One region of the Promicromonospora alba genome, then DNA from elsewhere that is predicted to be linked to it. Evidence: predicted binding sites of a transcription regulator. Region 1 holds the regulator's gene; the other holds the start of a gene.
What was found. Region 1 encodes Rex, which represses fermentation and respiration genes when NADH is low (regulators of the CRP and FNR family bind a similar motif). Its sites were predicted from a motif close to CTTGTGAANNNNTTCACAAG; they were not measured.

Region 2: mqo (malate dehydrogenase (quinone)) is a predicted target of Rex. The motif match lies at 1,981-2,000, and genes of this name have one in related genera.

The regions. Positions count from the first base shown of each region.
Region 1 is NZ_JBHSFI010000004.1:316,761-324,099, forward strand. It holds gene ACFO6V_RS12425 (YceI family protein) at 1-479, shown strand, start outside; gene mmuM (homocysteine S-methyltransferase) at 499-1,416, opposite strand; gene ACFO6V_RS12435 (cupin domain-containing protein) at 1,426-2,019, opposite strand; gene ACFO6V_RS12440 (NCS1 family nucleobase:cation symporter-1) at 2,239-3,858, shown strand; gene ACFO6V_RS12445 (aspartate/glutamate racemase family protein) at 3,861-4,628, shown strand; gene ACFO6V_RS12450 (redox-sensing transcriptional repressor Rex) at 4,665-5,312, opposite strand; gene ACFO6V_RS12455 (glutaredoxin family protein) at 5,373-5,621, opposite strand; gene ACFO6V_RS12460 (Pr6Pr family membrane protein) at 5,631-6,305, opposite strand; gene ACFO6V_RS12465 (HAD family hydrolase) at 6,383-7,177, shown strand; gene ACFO6V_RS12470 (30S ribosomal protein bS22) at 7,255-7,339, opposite strand, start outside.
Region 2 is NZ_JBHSFI010000003.1:1,131,736-1,139,074, forward strand. It holds gene ACFO6V_RS10340 (TetR/AcrR family transcriptional regulator) at 1-478, shown strand, start outside; gene ACFO6V_RS10345 (pyridoxine/pyridoxamine 5'-phosphate oxidase) at 507-1,160, shown strand; gene ACFO6V_RS10350 (maleylpyruvate isomerase family mycothiol-dependent enzyme) at 1,213-1,893, shown strand; gene mqo (malate dehydrogenase (quinone)) at 2,019-3,518, shown strand; gene ACFO6V_RS10360 (MFS transporter) at 3,502-4,818, opposite strand; gene ACFO6V_RS10365 (ArsR/SmtB family transcription factor) at 4,879-5,463, opposite strand; gene ACFO6V_RS10370 (hypothetical protein) at 5,658-7,214, opposite strand; gene ACFO6V_RS10375 (hypothetical protein) at 7,195-7,339, opposite strand, start outside.

The sequences.
Region 1 (7,339 bases):
TCTCGGTCCGCCACGCGGGCATCGCAAAGGTGCGCGGCACCATCGCCGTCTCCTCGGGCACCATCACGGTCGGCGAGGACCTCGAGTCGTCGAGCGTCACCGCCGAGCTGGACGCACAGTCGGTCAACACGGGCGACGCCGGTCGCGACGGCCACCTGAAGAGCGCCGACTTCTGGCACGCCGACGAGAACCCCGCCTGGACCTTCTCGTCCACCGCCATCCGCCCCGAGGGCGACGCCTACATCATCTCGGGCGACCTGACCATCAACGGTGTCACCAAGGGCGTCGAGCTGGAGACCGAGTTCACCGGCACCGCCAAGGACCCGTTCGGCAACAACCGCGCCGGCTTCGAGGCCGCCCTCGAGATCAACCGCAAGGAGTTCGGCCTGACCTGGAACGCCTCGCTGGAGACCGGCGGCTTCCTGGTGGGCGACAAGGTGAAGATCACCCTGGACGTCAGCGCGATCGCCAAGGGCTGATCCCGCTCGGACATCTCGCTCAGACATAGCCCGTGCCGGCGACGGCACGGGCTATGTCTTTGATGTCGGCGGGCCGCACCCGGCAGCATCCGCCCACTATCCGCGCACCGTCAGCGACCCACTGCCGCGCTTGCTGACCTGGCTGCGCGGACTGCTCCGGCGACCCCGCCCAGCTGCGTCGCCCGGCGTCCCAGCTCTCGCCGCTGTTCGGGTAGGCGATCCCCGGCTTCCCGGTCACGGCGCCTGCCGTGACGACCGCCGCTGACACGTCCGACGGCGCACAGCAGTTGACCCCCACCGCCACCACCTCCGGCACGTCCCGGGCGATGGCGAACGCCTCGGGCAGCGGCTGCCCGGCGCGGGTGCGGTCGCCGTCGATGCTGTACGTCAGCCACACGGGAATGCCCATCCCGGAGACCACAGTCATCAGCGCTTCCGCCTCGTCGAGGTCCGGGATCGTCTCGAGCGCCAGCACGTCGGGTCCGGCGTCGGCCAGCACTTCCAGCCGACGGCGGTGCCAGGCCGCCAGCTCGGCCACGCTCAGCCCGTACCGGCCTCGGTACTCCGACCCGTCGGCCAGCGTCGCACCGTAGGGGCCCACCGACGCGGCGACCCAGCGTTCCTGCCCGTCGTCGGCCAGCTCGTCACGGGCGTCCCGGCCCAGCTCGACGCTGCGCCGGAGCAGCCGGACGGCGTCGCCCCGATCGATCCCGCGCGCCTCGAAGCCGTCGAACGAGGCCTGGTAGCTCGCCGTCGTCGCGATCACGGCGCCCGCGCGGAAGAACGACAGGTGGGCGGCCTTGATCTCGTCGGGGGCGTCCGTCAGCAGCCGCGCCGACCACAGGTCGTCCGACAGGTCGTGCCCGCGCGCTTCGAGCTCGGTCGCCAGGCCGCCGTCCGTGACCAGGACCGTGCCGTTCTGTTCGAGGAATCCCACAGAGCGACCCTAAGGGTGCACTATCAGCCACGTCGCGACCGCCGGCCGCACGCCCGCGTTCCGGATCCGGTGCGGCACCGAGCACGGGTAGCTGATGGAGTCGCCGGCCGCCAGCACCACCTCGTCGTCGGCCAGCTCGACGGTGAGCTCGCCCGCCACGACGTTGCCGATCTCGTAGCCCTCGTGCTTGAACAGCTCGATGTCACCGAGGGTGGCCGTGGCACCGGGCGGGTAGATCGACTCGAAGAAGTCGAGGCCGCGGGTCGGGTTGGGCGAGAGCCGGCGGAACGTGACTCCGCCGTCGAGGGTCACCGGAGAAGCCTCCCAGCCGCGGGTGACCGCGATCCCCGCCTGGTCGAGCCCCGTCGTCCCGCCGCGCGGAGCGGCGACGGCGCCCGGCGGCTCGAACACGTCGGACAGCGAGACCCCCAGCGCGTCGGTGATCGCGAGCAGGCGCACCACCGAGGGGCGCATGACGTCCCGTTCGATCTGCGACACGGCGCTGGCCGAAATCCCGAGCGTCGCGGCGAGGCTGCGTGCGGACACACCACGCGCCACGCGCAGGCCGCGGAGCCGGGCACCGAGGGACGGTTCGGAGGACACCGCCGCATCGTACGAGTGCTCCGGGCCTCGTGCGGCCCTCGCCCGCCCGACACACCGTGCGACACGCACCGGTTCACGTACCCGACACGCCCCGAAACATGCGTGAAGCGGTAACTGAACATGAGCCTTACGACGTGGTTACCCCGGGGAAACCAGCCGCCTGTCGTTAACCCATAACTTCATATCGACCCAGCGACCACGCTTCGGAAGGCAGTGCTCATGACCGAGAACACGGAGGTGGCGGCCTCCTCGGCGACCGCACCCCAGAACCCGCCCGGCGCCGTCTCCGGCGGCGAGCACGACCTGGTGGAGGCCGCCGGGCACCCGGTCGGGTCCGGCAACGTCAAGCCCTCCTACGACCCCCGCCTCGCCAACGAGGACCTCGCGCCCCTGCGGGAGCAGAAGTGGTCGTCGTACAACATCTTCGCCTTCTGGATGTCCGACGTGCACAGCGTCGGCGGCTACGTGACGGCCGGCAGCCTCTTCGCGCTCGGCATCGCGAGCTGGCAGGTGCTGCTGGCGCTGCTGGTCGGCATCGTCATCGTGCAGGTGTTCACCAACCTGGTCGCGAAGCCGAGCCAGAACACCGGGGTGCCCTACCCGGTGATCAACCGCGCGGTCTTCGGCGTCAAGGGCGCGAACATCCCGGCCATCATCCGCGGCCTCATCGCGGTCGCCTGGTACGGCGTGCAGACGTTCCTCGCCGCGCAGGCGCTGAACATCGTGTTCCTCAAGTTCATCCCCGCCAGCGCCGCGCTCCTCGAGCCGACGTTCCTCGGGCTGAACGCCCTTGGCTGGATCTCGTACGCCGTGCTCTGGTTCGCGCAGGCCGCCCTGTTCTGGAACGGCATGGAGACCATCCGGCGGTTCATCGACTGGGCCGGTCCCGCCGTCTACGTCGTGATGATCGTGCTGGCGGTCTACCTCGTCTCGGAGGCGGGCTGGTCCAACATCAGCCTGGACCTCTCCGAGGGCGAGCCGCTGACCGGGTGGGCCTCGGTAGGGGTCTTCTGCACGGCGGTCGCGATCGTCGTGTCCTACTTCTCCGGGCCGATGCTGAACTTCGGCGACTTCGCGCGGTACGGGCGCTCGTTCAAGGCCGTGAAGCGCGGCAACCTGCTGGGCCTGCCGGTCAACTTCCTGTTCTTCTCGCTCCTGACGGTCATCACGGCGTCGGCGACGGTGCCGGTGTTCGGCGAGCTCATCACCGACCCCATCCACACCGTCGAGCGCATCGACACCCCGTTCGCGATCCTGCTCGGCGGCCTCACCTTCGTGACCGCGACCGTGGGCATCAACATCGTCGCCAACTTCATCTCCCCCGCGTTCGACTTCTCCAACGTGGCCCCGCAGAAGATCAGCTGGCGCATGGGCGGCATGATCGCCGCGGTCGGGTCCGTGGTCCTGCTGCCCTGGAACTGGTACAACGACGCCGACGCGATCCACTACACGCTCGGCGTGCTCGGCGCCCTGATCGGCCCGCTGTTCGGCATCCTCATCGCCGGCTACTACTTCGCGGCGAAGCAGCGGGTGCTCGTCGACGACATGTTCACCATGTCGCCCGAGGGCGCCTACTGGTACACGAACGGCTACAACCGCAACGGCGTGCTCGCGATCTTCCTGGCCGGCGTGCCGACCGTCCTCCTGGGCGTGCTGCCCAAGCTGATCGCCGACCTCGGGTACTTCGACATCTCCTGGATCGGCAACTACACGTGGTTCATCGGGTGCGGGCTCGGCTTCGTGGCGTTCTGGTGGCTGGAGCGGCTCAGCCCTCAGATCCCGTCGTTCGACGGCGACACCGAGGGTGTGGCCGACGGCGCAGCGGGCACCAAGGCCTGACGGTGCGGATCCACCTCATCAACCCCAACACCTCCCGGGCGATGACCGACAAGATCGCGGTCACCGCCCGGGAGGTCGCCGGGCCGGACGTCGACGTCGTCGCCACCTGCCCGGAACCCGGCGCCGGCCCCGCCGCCGTCGAGAGCCACACTGACGAGGCGTGGGCCGCGCTCGTGGTGGCGCAGCAGGTCGCGGCCGCGGAGGCGGCCGGCGTCGGCCCTGCGGACGGCGGAGAGCCGGACGGCGTCGGCCCGGCCGACGGCTACGTCGTCGCCTGCTTCGGCGACCCCGGCCTGGACGCCGCCCGCGAGCTGACGGACGGCCCGGTGGTCGGGATCGCCGAGGCCGCGATGCACGTCGCGACCCTGTCGGGCCGCACGTTCGCCGTGGTCACCACGCTGTCCCGCACGCTGGGCCGCGCGCGCGACCTGGTGCGGCGCTACGGCTTCGAGGACACGTGCGTGGCCATGTACGCGGCGGACGTCCCGGTCCTCGAGCTGGAGGACGCCGGCTCTGCCGCCCGGGAGAAGATCGCCGAGCTCTGCGAGCGCGCGGTCCGCGACGACGGCGCGGACACCGTCGTGCTCGGCTGCGCGGGCATGACCGACCTCTGTGCGGACCTCACGAAGCGCACAGGGGTCCCGGTGATCGACGGCGTGGCGGCCGCCGTCGGCCTGGTGTCGGGAATGGTGCGCATGGGCGTAGGAACGAGCAAGCGCGACGAGTACGCGCCCCCGCCCCGGCTACCGGCGCAGGTACTGCGGCCCTGACTTGCGGTACCTGGTACGACCAGTCAGGGCCGCAAGTCAGAGCGCCGCGGCTCGCGTCGCCGCGTGGAACGCCAGGATCTGCAGCTCGCCGCCGACGTCGACCGAGCGCACCACCACGTCGTCCGGCACCTGGAGCGCGACCGGCGCGAAGCTGAGGATCTCGCGCACGCCCGTGGCCACGACGGCGTCGGCCACGTCCTGGGCCACGTGACCCGGCAGCGCGAGCACGACCATGCTGACCCGCTCGCGCTCGATGATCTGCGCGACGGAGCGCACGTGCTCCACGGTCACGCCGGCCACCCGCGTGCCCACGACGTCGGGCGACGCGTCGAGCAGCGCCACCACCTGGAAGCCGCGCGTCGTGTAGCCCGAGTAGTTCGCGAGGGCGTGCCCGAGGTTTCCGATGCCGACGATCGCCAGCCGGTGCTCGGTCTCGAGCCCCAGGGCGACGGTGATGTAGGAGGCGAGCGACTCGACGTCGTACCCGACGCCGCGCGTGCCGAACGAACCCAGGTAGGACAGGTCCTTGCGCAGCTGCGCCGAGCTCACGCCCGAACGCTCGGCGAGCTCCGTCGACGAGGTGAGGGCCACCCCCTCGGCCGCGAGGTCCCGCAGGGCGCGCAGGTAGTACGGCAACCTCCCTACGGTTGCTGCCGGAACTGTCCCGTCACTGAGTTCGACCACGTGCTGCTCCCCTCCCCGCGACCACTGTGTCGCGGGCGTACGCACACACTGCCGGGACGATCATGCCAGGAGGCGGGCCAGGCGCGCACCGTCCACGCGCCAGAAACCTTGCTGGACCCCGTCCACCTCGACCACGGGGACGTACTCCCCGTACTTCTCCCGCAGTGCGGGCGCGCTGTCGATGTCGACCTCGCGCCATTGGGCTCCTGCGTCCTCGCACACCCGCACCACCACGGCGCGTGCGTCTTCGCACAGATGGCACGCCTCGCGTGTGTACAGGACTACCCGGGCATCGGCAGGACTTGTCACGACCTGAGGTTACGTCACGCGCGGGACCGAACCGTCCGTACCCGGCAGCCGTGCGTCCGCCCAGCGGACGCCCCAGGCCAGGACCAGGAAGACCACGGCGACGAGGGTGGCGTTGGTGAGCGCAGCGCCGTAGCCGAGCACGGTGACGTCGAGGAAGGGGTACGGGTACCAGCCCGTGGCGGCTCCCCGGACGAAGGTGTAGACGAGCCACGCGATCGGGTAGACGACCGACCACCAGACGGTCCGCACGCTCACGCGCGGCCGAGGACCTACCCACAGCCAGACGACGACGGCGAGGAGCGGCGCCAGCACGTGCAGCATCGTGTTCGCCACGGCGCCCGACGGCGTCAGCGTCACCAGGCCGCGCAGCACCGTGTTGTAGACGATCCCGGTGACGGCGATGCACAGCAGCGCGTCGAGCCGCAGCACCCGGAACACCGGCCCGTCCCGGCGCGGGTCCAGCGCGAGTGCCAGCGAGACGCCGCCGATCAGCAGGTTCGACTCGATGGTGAAGTAGCTGAAGAGCCGGACGAAACGCTCGGCGTGCGTGGGCGCGACACCCGGGCCGTCGACGATCGCGGTGACGAGCTCGATCGTGAAGCCGCCGAGGGCGAGCACGGCCACCAGCAGGTGGAGGACGCGCGCGAGGATGGCCCGGTCCGGCCCGCTGATCTCTTGGCTCACGCCCCGGTTCTATCACCGGCCGCCCCTGCCTGCCCGGTGTGACCTGCACTACGTGGCGCGCGGATAGAGTGGCCTCCATGCCGTCGACGCACCCCTCGTCCGCCACCGCGGCGTTCTTCGACGTCGACAACACGATCATCCGCGGTGCGAGCGCTTTTCACCTGGCCAAGTCCGCGTACCAGCGCAAGTTCTTCGGCACGCGGGACATCCTCAGGTTCGCCATGATCCAGGCGCGCTACCTGGTGTGGGGCGAGAACAAGGAAGAGATCGACAAGGTGCGCAACCGCGCCCTGTCGCTGATCGCGGGCCGCAGCGTCGCGGAGATCGCCACCCTCGGCGAAGAGGTGTGGGACGCCGTCCTGTCGCTGCGGATCTATCCGGGCACGCGCCGCCTGCTCGACGAGCACATCGCGGCGGGCCACCAGGTCTGGCTCATCACCGCCACGCCCGTGGAGATCGCACAGCTCATCGCGCGCCGGCTGGGCGCGACGGGTGCGCTCGGCACCATCGCGGAGCACAAGGACGGGTTCTACACGGGCCGGCTCAACGGCGACCTGATGCACGGCCAGGCCAAGGCGGCGGCCATCGTCGAGCTCGCGGACATCAACGAGATCGACCTCGACGAGAGCTACGCGTACGGGGACTCGCTGAACGACCTGCCGATGATGCGCGCCGTGGGCCACCCCTGCCCGATCAACCCCGACCTGCGGCTGCGCCGGCACGCGCAGGAGGTGGGCTGGCCCATCCGGGAGTTCCGCGGACGGTCCCAGCGCGCCGCGGGGCGCAGCGTGCGTACGGCCTCATGGGCCGGCGCCGCGTGGGTGCTGGGCCTGGTGCTGCGGGCGGCCCGCCGTCGGCTGCGCGGGCAGTAGCGGCGCACCGCTGACACGAAGAAGGCCCGGCCCCTAGGGGGCCGGGCCTGCTCGTCACGCGCCCGAGGGCGCGAGCGTCACTTCTTGTTGCGGCGCTGGTGGCGCGTCTTACGAAGCAGCTTGCGGTGCTTCTTCTTCGCCATACGCTTGCGGCGCTTCTTG
Region 2 (7,339 bases), on a different contig from region 1:
GACGAGCCCGCGCGCGGTGCTGGCCGCCTCCGGCGTCGGGCAGGGCAGCCTCTACCACCACTTCCCCACCAAGCACGACCTCGCTGTCGCGGCCGTCGGCGCGACCGTCGACCAGCTCCTCGCCCGGGCCATGACGACGCTGGGCAGCGACTCCCCCGCGATCCAGCGGCTCGTCGACTACCTCGAGCGGCCGCGCGACGCCCTGGCGGGCTGCAGGGTCGGCCGCCTCACCGCCGAGCAGGCAGTGCTGGACGACGACGGCCTGCGCGACGTGCTCGCCGCCTACTTCGTGCGCCTGCTCGGCGCCCTCACCACGATCTTCCGCGAGACCGGGCTGCCCGACGACGTCGCCCGCGACCGAGCGCACGCCGCCCTCGCGATCATCCAGGGCGGCTACGTCCTGGCCCGCGCCACGCAGGACCCCGAAGCGCTGACCGCAGCGGTGCGCGGCTTCGTCGGCCTGCTGTCCACCAGCTGACCAACAAGCTGACCAACAAGGAGACCATGTGACCTTCCGCGAGCGCCTGCGCGCCCTGCCCACCTTCGCCCGGCCGGGCCTCCCGGCCTTCGACCCGGACGCCGCGCCGTCCACGCCGCACGAGCTGTTCGTGGCCTGGATGGACGAGGCGATAGAGGCGAATCTGCTCGCTGCGCACGCCATGACGCTCTCGACGGCCGAGCCGTCGGGGCGGGTGCACGCCAGGACCGTGGCGCTCAAGGACGTGACGGCGGACGGCTGGTGGTTCGCCTCGCAGTCGTCGGGTCCCAAGGGCCGCGACCTGGCGGCCAACCCGCATGCGGCGCTGACGTTCTTCTGGCCCGAGCTGGGTCGCCAGGTCAAGGTGACGGGCAGTGCGGCGTCGGCGGGCGAGGAGGCGAGCCGTGCGGACTTTCTCGCGCGACCCGATGCCTCGCGGGCCGCCGGGATCGTCAACCGCCAGAGCGAGCCGCTGGCGTCCCAGGAGGAGTACGTGCGCGCCTTCGAGGAGGCCCTCGCCGCGGTCACCGCCGACACCGAGCTGGCCGCCCCGGACTGGACCGCGTACGTCCTCGCCCCGACGGAGGTCGAGTTCTGGCAGGCGCCCGACGACGGCCCGCACACCCGCCTGCTGTACCGGGCCGAGGCCGACGGCTGGGCTCGTGGCCTGCTCTGGCCCTGACCTCCTCCCTCCGCACGCCCCGCACGACGCCGCCCCGACGAAGGAGCCCCACGTGAGCAGCACTGTGACCAGCACCAGCACCGTCTCGCACGCCCTTGCCGACTCTGACGCCGGCCTCGGCGCGCTGATCTCCGCCGTCGGGCACCTGACCGAAGCGGACCTTGCCGCACCGTCGACCCTGGAGGGCTGGACGCGCGGGCACGTGCTCTCCCACATCGCGGCGCTGGGCGCGGCGCTGCGCGGCCAGGCGCAGGCCGCCGGACGCGGCGAGGTGGTTCCCGTCTACGCGAGCCAGGAGGCCCGCAACGCCGGGATCGAGGCCGGCTCGGGACGCACGGTGACCGAGCACCTGGCGGTCCTCGGCGCCCTGCGCGACGACCTGGCGAGCGCCTGGCCCGAGCCCGGGTCACCCCTCTGGGCCGCCCCCAGCGGGTACCGCGGCGGACCCCTCTCGGGCTGTCTGCTCGCCTGGTGGCGTGAGGTGCGGATCCACTCGGTGGACGCCCTGGCCGGCACGTCCCAGGAGGTCGGGTACGAGACGTGGGACGACGCCCTGTGCGCCCACCTGCGGGAGTTCCTGGCGGTCCGGCTGCCCGACGGCGTTGCCGTCGACGACATCGCGGGCGACCGGCGGGACGTCACGGCGTGGCTCGCCGGGCGCGTGCCGTCATCCCCGCTGCCGGGCGAGCTGCCCGAGCTGGGGCCGTGGCCGTCAGCCGTCCCTGCCAGGTGAGCAGGGCGTGAGCGGGGCGTGAAGGGTGGCGGGCGCTGTGAGCGTGAGGGACGTCACGGATCGCATCACGTGATTCACGCCACAGCGCTCGTTCAACTTTTCACAAGCCCGCTATCGTTCTGCGGGTGACTTCTTACCTCCAGACAGCCCCGCGTCCCTCCGAAGAGGTCGACGTCGCGCTGATCGGCGGGGGGATCATGAGCGCCACCCTCGGCGCGCTGCTCACGATCCTCGAGCCGACCTGGCGTATCGGAATCTACGAGCGCCTGGACGAGGTGGCGCTCGAGTCGTCGAACCCGTGGAACAACGCGGGTACCGGCCACGCCGCACTCTGCGAGCTGAACTACACGCCGGAGCGCAAGGACGGCTCCGTCGACATCTCCAAGGCGGTGAAGATCAACGAGCAGTTCCACACCTCCCGCGAGTTCTGGAACCACCTCCTGACCGCCGGCCTCATGGAGGGCACCGACTTCATCAACGTCACGCCCCACATGACGTTCGTGCGCGGCGCCGAGAACGTCGACTTCCTGCGCCGCCGCTACGAGGCGCTCAGCGTGCACCCGCTGTTCAGCGACATGGAGTTCAGCTCGGACCCCGAGGTCATCGGGCAGTGGACGCCGCTGATGACCCAGGACCGCGACGCCGACGAGCCGATCGCGGCCACGCGCTCCGTCGCGGGGACCGACGTCGACTTCGGGTCGCTGACGAAGAAGCTCGTCGAGTTCGCCACGTCGCACAACACCGAGCTGCACCTGAACCACGAGGTCCGGGGCCTGAAGAAGCTGCGGGACGGGCGCTGGCGCCTGAACCTGCACGACCGTTCCTGGAACGCGGGCACCCGCCGTCGTACCGTCCGGGCGAAGTTCGTCTTCGTCGGCGCGGGCGGTGGCGCGCTGCCGCTGCTGCAGGCCTCCGGCATCAAGGAGGCGCGCGGTTACGGCGGCTTCCCGATCTCCGGCGAGTTCCTGCGCACGGACAACCCGGCCATCGTGTCCCAGCACCAGGCCAAGGTGTACGGCAAGGCCGACGTCGGCGCCCCGCCGATGTCCGTGCCGCACCTGGACACGCGCATCGTGGACGGCAAGAGCTACCTGATGTTCGGCCCGTACGCGGGGTTCAGCCCGAACTACCTGAAGAAGGGCAAGTACCTCGGCCTGATCACGTCGCTGCGCCTGCACAACATCGGCACGATGCTCGGCGTCGCCGCGAAGAACATGGACCTCACCGCCTATCTGGTCGGCCAGGTCGTCGCCGCCCCGGAGACCAAGTTCCACGAGCTGCAGCGCTTCATGCCGACCGCACAGCCGGGCGACTGGGAGCAGATCACCGCGGGCCAGCGCGTCCAGGTGATGAAGTGGGTCAAGGGCAAGGGTGGCGTGCTGGAGTTCGGCACCGAGGTCGTCGCGGCCAAGGACGGCACCATCGCCGGCCTGCTCGGAGCGTCCCCGGGCGCCTCGACCGCCGTCGCCGCCATGACGGGCCTGCTCGAGCGCTGCTTCCCCGAGCGGTACGCCGAGTGGAAGCCGCAGCTCACCTCGATGATGCCGAGCCTCGACGGCGGCGCGGACTACGACGCCGCGGAGCTCACCGGCGGCATCGACCGGCGGGTCACCGCGGGAGCCTGACCGCCTCTGCCGGACGGGACGGCTGGCCGCCCAGCCGTCCCGTCGGTAGCTCCCGCATCCGCGCCAGCGGCGAGAGCAGCACGCCCCAGCAGGCGAGGCAGTGCACGGCCGCCATCACCAGGATCGTCTCGCGGACGCCGATCGCCCCGCCGAGCCAGCCCGCGACGACGCCGGCCGCCGGCATGGTGCCGAAGTTCACCACCTGCATCACCGTCATCACCCTGCCGCGCAGGCCGGCCGGCACGTACTGGAGTCGCCACGCGTTCCGGATCACGTTGCCGGCAACCACGAACAGTCCGGTCAGGAAGCCGCCGGCCGCGCTGATCGCCGCCCCCGACCCCGGCAGGCCCGCGCCGACGAGCAGCGCGGCAGGGCCGCAGAGCACCAGCAGCGCCGTGGAGGCCCGCCCGCTCCCGAGGCTCCGGCTCAGGTACGGGGCGACGACGGCGCCCACCACCCCGCCGCCACCCGCCACCGCGAGGACGGCGCCGACCCCCGCCTCGGTCAGGTGCAGGTCGCGCACGAGGAACAGGACCAACAGCGCCCCGTACCCCGCGAGCCCGAAGTTGGACAGACCGCCGATACCCACGAGCCACGGGATGTAGCGGTCGCGGCGGACCAGGTCCACGCCCTCGCGGATGCGCGTGAGCAGGGATTCGACCGGGCCGTCGGGCGTCTTCGCCGGCCGCGGCAGCCGGATGCGCCACAGGCACACGGCTGACCAGAGGAAGGTCGCGGCGTCGAGCGCGATCCCGGCCGCGGCCGTGAGCCACTGGGCGAGGAGGCCGCCCAGACCGGGACCGGCCACCTGCGCCGCGGACTCCGTGCCGAACAGCCGCGAGCTCGCGGACTCGAGCTGCTCGGCGGGCACCACCTCGGGCAGGAACACCTGGTACGCGGTCCGGAAGAACACCGTGCAGACCCCGCCAATCAGGCCTACCACCACGATGTGGGTCAGCGTGAGGACGTCGAGCGCGAAGGCCAGCGGCAGGCTCCCGAAGGCGGCGGCGGACACGAGGTTCGCGACGATCATCACCCGCCGGGCCGGGAGCCGGTCCACCCACGCACCCGCCGGCAGGCCGATCACCAGCCACGGGAACCACGTCGCGGCCGCGATGAGCCCCATCCAGGTGGGCCCGGCGTCGAGCTGGGTCACCGCGAGCAGCGGCAGCAGTGTCGAGGTCGTCGCGTTGCCGACGACGCTGACGCCCTCCCCCAGCCAGAGCAGGCCGAAGGCCCGGTTGCGCCCGAGGGGCCGCGCGTCGGAGGTGGTGCCGCGGGGAGGCGCTTTCGTCGTCATACCCTCAGGCTAGACGTACAAGACTTCTTGTACAAGTGCTCTTGTTCAGTTCGGGGCAGGCTAGGGCTGCGAGGGGAACGCCCGCGCGAACAGGAAGACGTGCTCACGCTCGTCCGCGCCGTCCCGGGCCTCGCCCGCCCTGCTCCGTTCCTTCCAGCGCCCCACCAGCGCGTTGATCTCGTCGCCGAGCTCGGTCAGCTCGTCCGGGGTGAGCCGCAGCCAGGAGTCCGTGGCGAGCTCGGCCCGGCCCCACTCCTCGTTCGGCTCGGAGCGTTCCAGCCAGGCGCGGGCCCGCTCGACCTGGCGCGCCAGCATGAACTCCTCGGCGGCGACCGCCTGACGCTGGCTCTCGGCATCCTGCGGCAGCGTCGACCGACCCCAGGTGATGGACCGCGCCGCACGGCGCCACCAGCGCTCCCGGCCGTCGCGGGCCAGCTCCGGCGCCTCCTCGACGAGCCGGGCGGTCGCCAGCACCCGCATGTGATGGCTGATGCTCCCGACCGCCAGCCCGGTGCGCTCGGCCAGCACCGACGCCGTCGCAGGCCCCTGCGCCGTCAGCGAGTCGAGCAGGCGGGAGCGCGCGGGATTGGCCAGGGCGGTGACGGCCCTGGCCTCGGTGAGCGTACGGACGTCGTCGGAAGCCATGTAGGCAGGGTAGGACGGCGCCAACGGCCAAGTCTCCCTTCGGCGACGCGCGCCGAACGTAGGAGCAGTCGCTCCGATCAGTCGAACGTAGGGGTGGTCGCTCCGTCAGCCCTGTTGGAACGACTATCCCTACGTTCGGCTGCAGAACCGACTACTCCTACGTTCGGCCAGAGACCGCACGTCCGGTCCGACGTTCAGCAGGTGACCAGCTCTGCCAGCCGGTCCGCCCAGCGGGCGAGCAGGGCGTCGATCGTCTGCACCGCGACGGCGGTGCGCGGCATGCGCGCGCGGACCGCGAGGCCGTCGTCGGTGCGAGAGACCCAGACCTGAAGGTCGTCGGCCCGGGTCGCCGCCGAGATGTGGTGCGCCCGCCGTTCGGCGGCCGCCGCGTGGCCGGGGAGCCGGCGGTAGTCCAGATAGGACACCTGGAAGATGTCTCGCCGCGGGAACCGCAGGGGGTGCGGCAGCGTCTCGACCAGCTGTTCGAGCGGCACAGCGGACAGCTCCCGCGCGGCCCGCAGCGCCTTGCCGGTGGCGGCGATCGCCGTGTCGGTGGCGATGCCGGTGAAGGTGCCGGCCACTGCTCCCGCCGAGGCCCCGGCAAGCACGGGGGCGTCCACCTCGATGCGCAGCGGCACCGTGGTCGTGTGCCAGCCGACGGCCCGCTGGGCAGTCTCGTCGGCGCGGGTGTGCACCGGCAGGAGCATCTCCAGCACGGTGGGGCCGCCGAGGTCCTGGACGGCCCGGGCGAAGGTGGCCAGCACGGCGGCCGACGTCGACGCACCAGCCCCTGCGGCGCGCAGTGCGACGGCGTCTGCCGTCGCGGAGTCGGCCAGGGAGCGGACCACCGTGCGCTGCAGTGCCCGCTCGCCGTCGGGCACGCCGAGCGGGAGCGGGAAGGTGGGCAGGGCCCAGCCGCGTTCGCGGAGGAAGCCGTGCCAGGTCGCGAGCCGCGGGTCGTCGGCGCCGACGTACGCCGGGCCGGCCACCGGCAGGGCCGGCAGGGCAGGCAGGGCCGGGAGCGCAGGCAGGGCAGGCGCCCCTGCCGGCCGGGCCGGCGCCGCTGCCGCCGTCGGGCGAACCACGACGGTCGGGCGGGCCGCGGCGACGGTTCCGACGCCTGCCGCGCCCGCTGCACCCGCCGCGCCCGCCGCGCCCGCTTCAGCCAGAGCGAGGACCGGCGCCGCATACCGGGCCTGTTCCGCGTAAGCAGCCGCCAGCTCGTCGATGACGACGGTGGTGGACCACGCGTCGGTGTGCAGGTGATCCATGCCGAGCACGACGGTGGACCGGTCGGGGCGGCTGATCACCGCGGGCAGGAAGGCCGGGTAGCCGAACGGCGCGCATCGTCGGCCGAGCTCCGCGACCAGGTGCTCCCGGGTCGCCGCGACGGTGCGGGTGACCGGTCCGTCGGTGCGCCGCCAGACGAGGGCGCCGGGATCGTGCCGCACCAGGCCGACGCCGCCGCCCTGCTCAGGAGTCCGTCGGACCGCCTCCACCTGGAGCCCGGGATGCCGGGCGACGAGGTCCCGGAAGGCTTCCTCCAGCGCCAGGACGTCGACGGGGCCTTCGACGTCGAACGCGGCGGTGATCCATACGCTCGGCTCGCCGTGCGCCGTCCCGAGCAGATGGCTGCGCTGGTTGAAGGTGATCGGCGCGGGTTCGGGCACCGGGCCGATGCCCGGCGTGACGTCCCATGTGAGCACCCGGCCGGGTACCGGCTCCCAGAGGTCAGCCGAGAGAACCCGCACCGGTCGCCTCCAGGCGCTCGTCCCGGGCGACGTCGTCGGCCTCCACCGGCGCGGCGATCGGTACGACGCCGACCGCCGCCTCGAACGTGGCCGTCAGCTCGGCAATGTACCGGTCGACGGCGGCC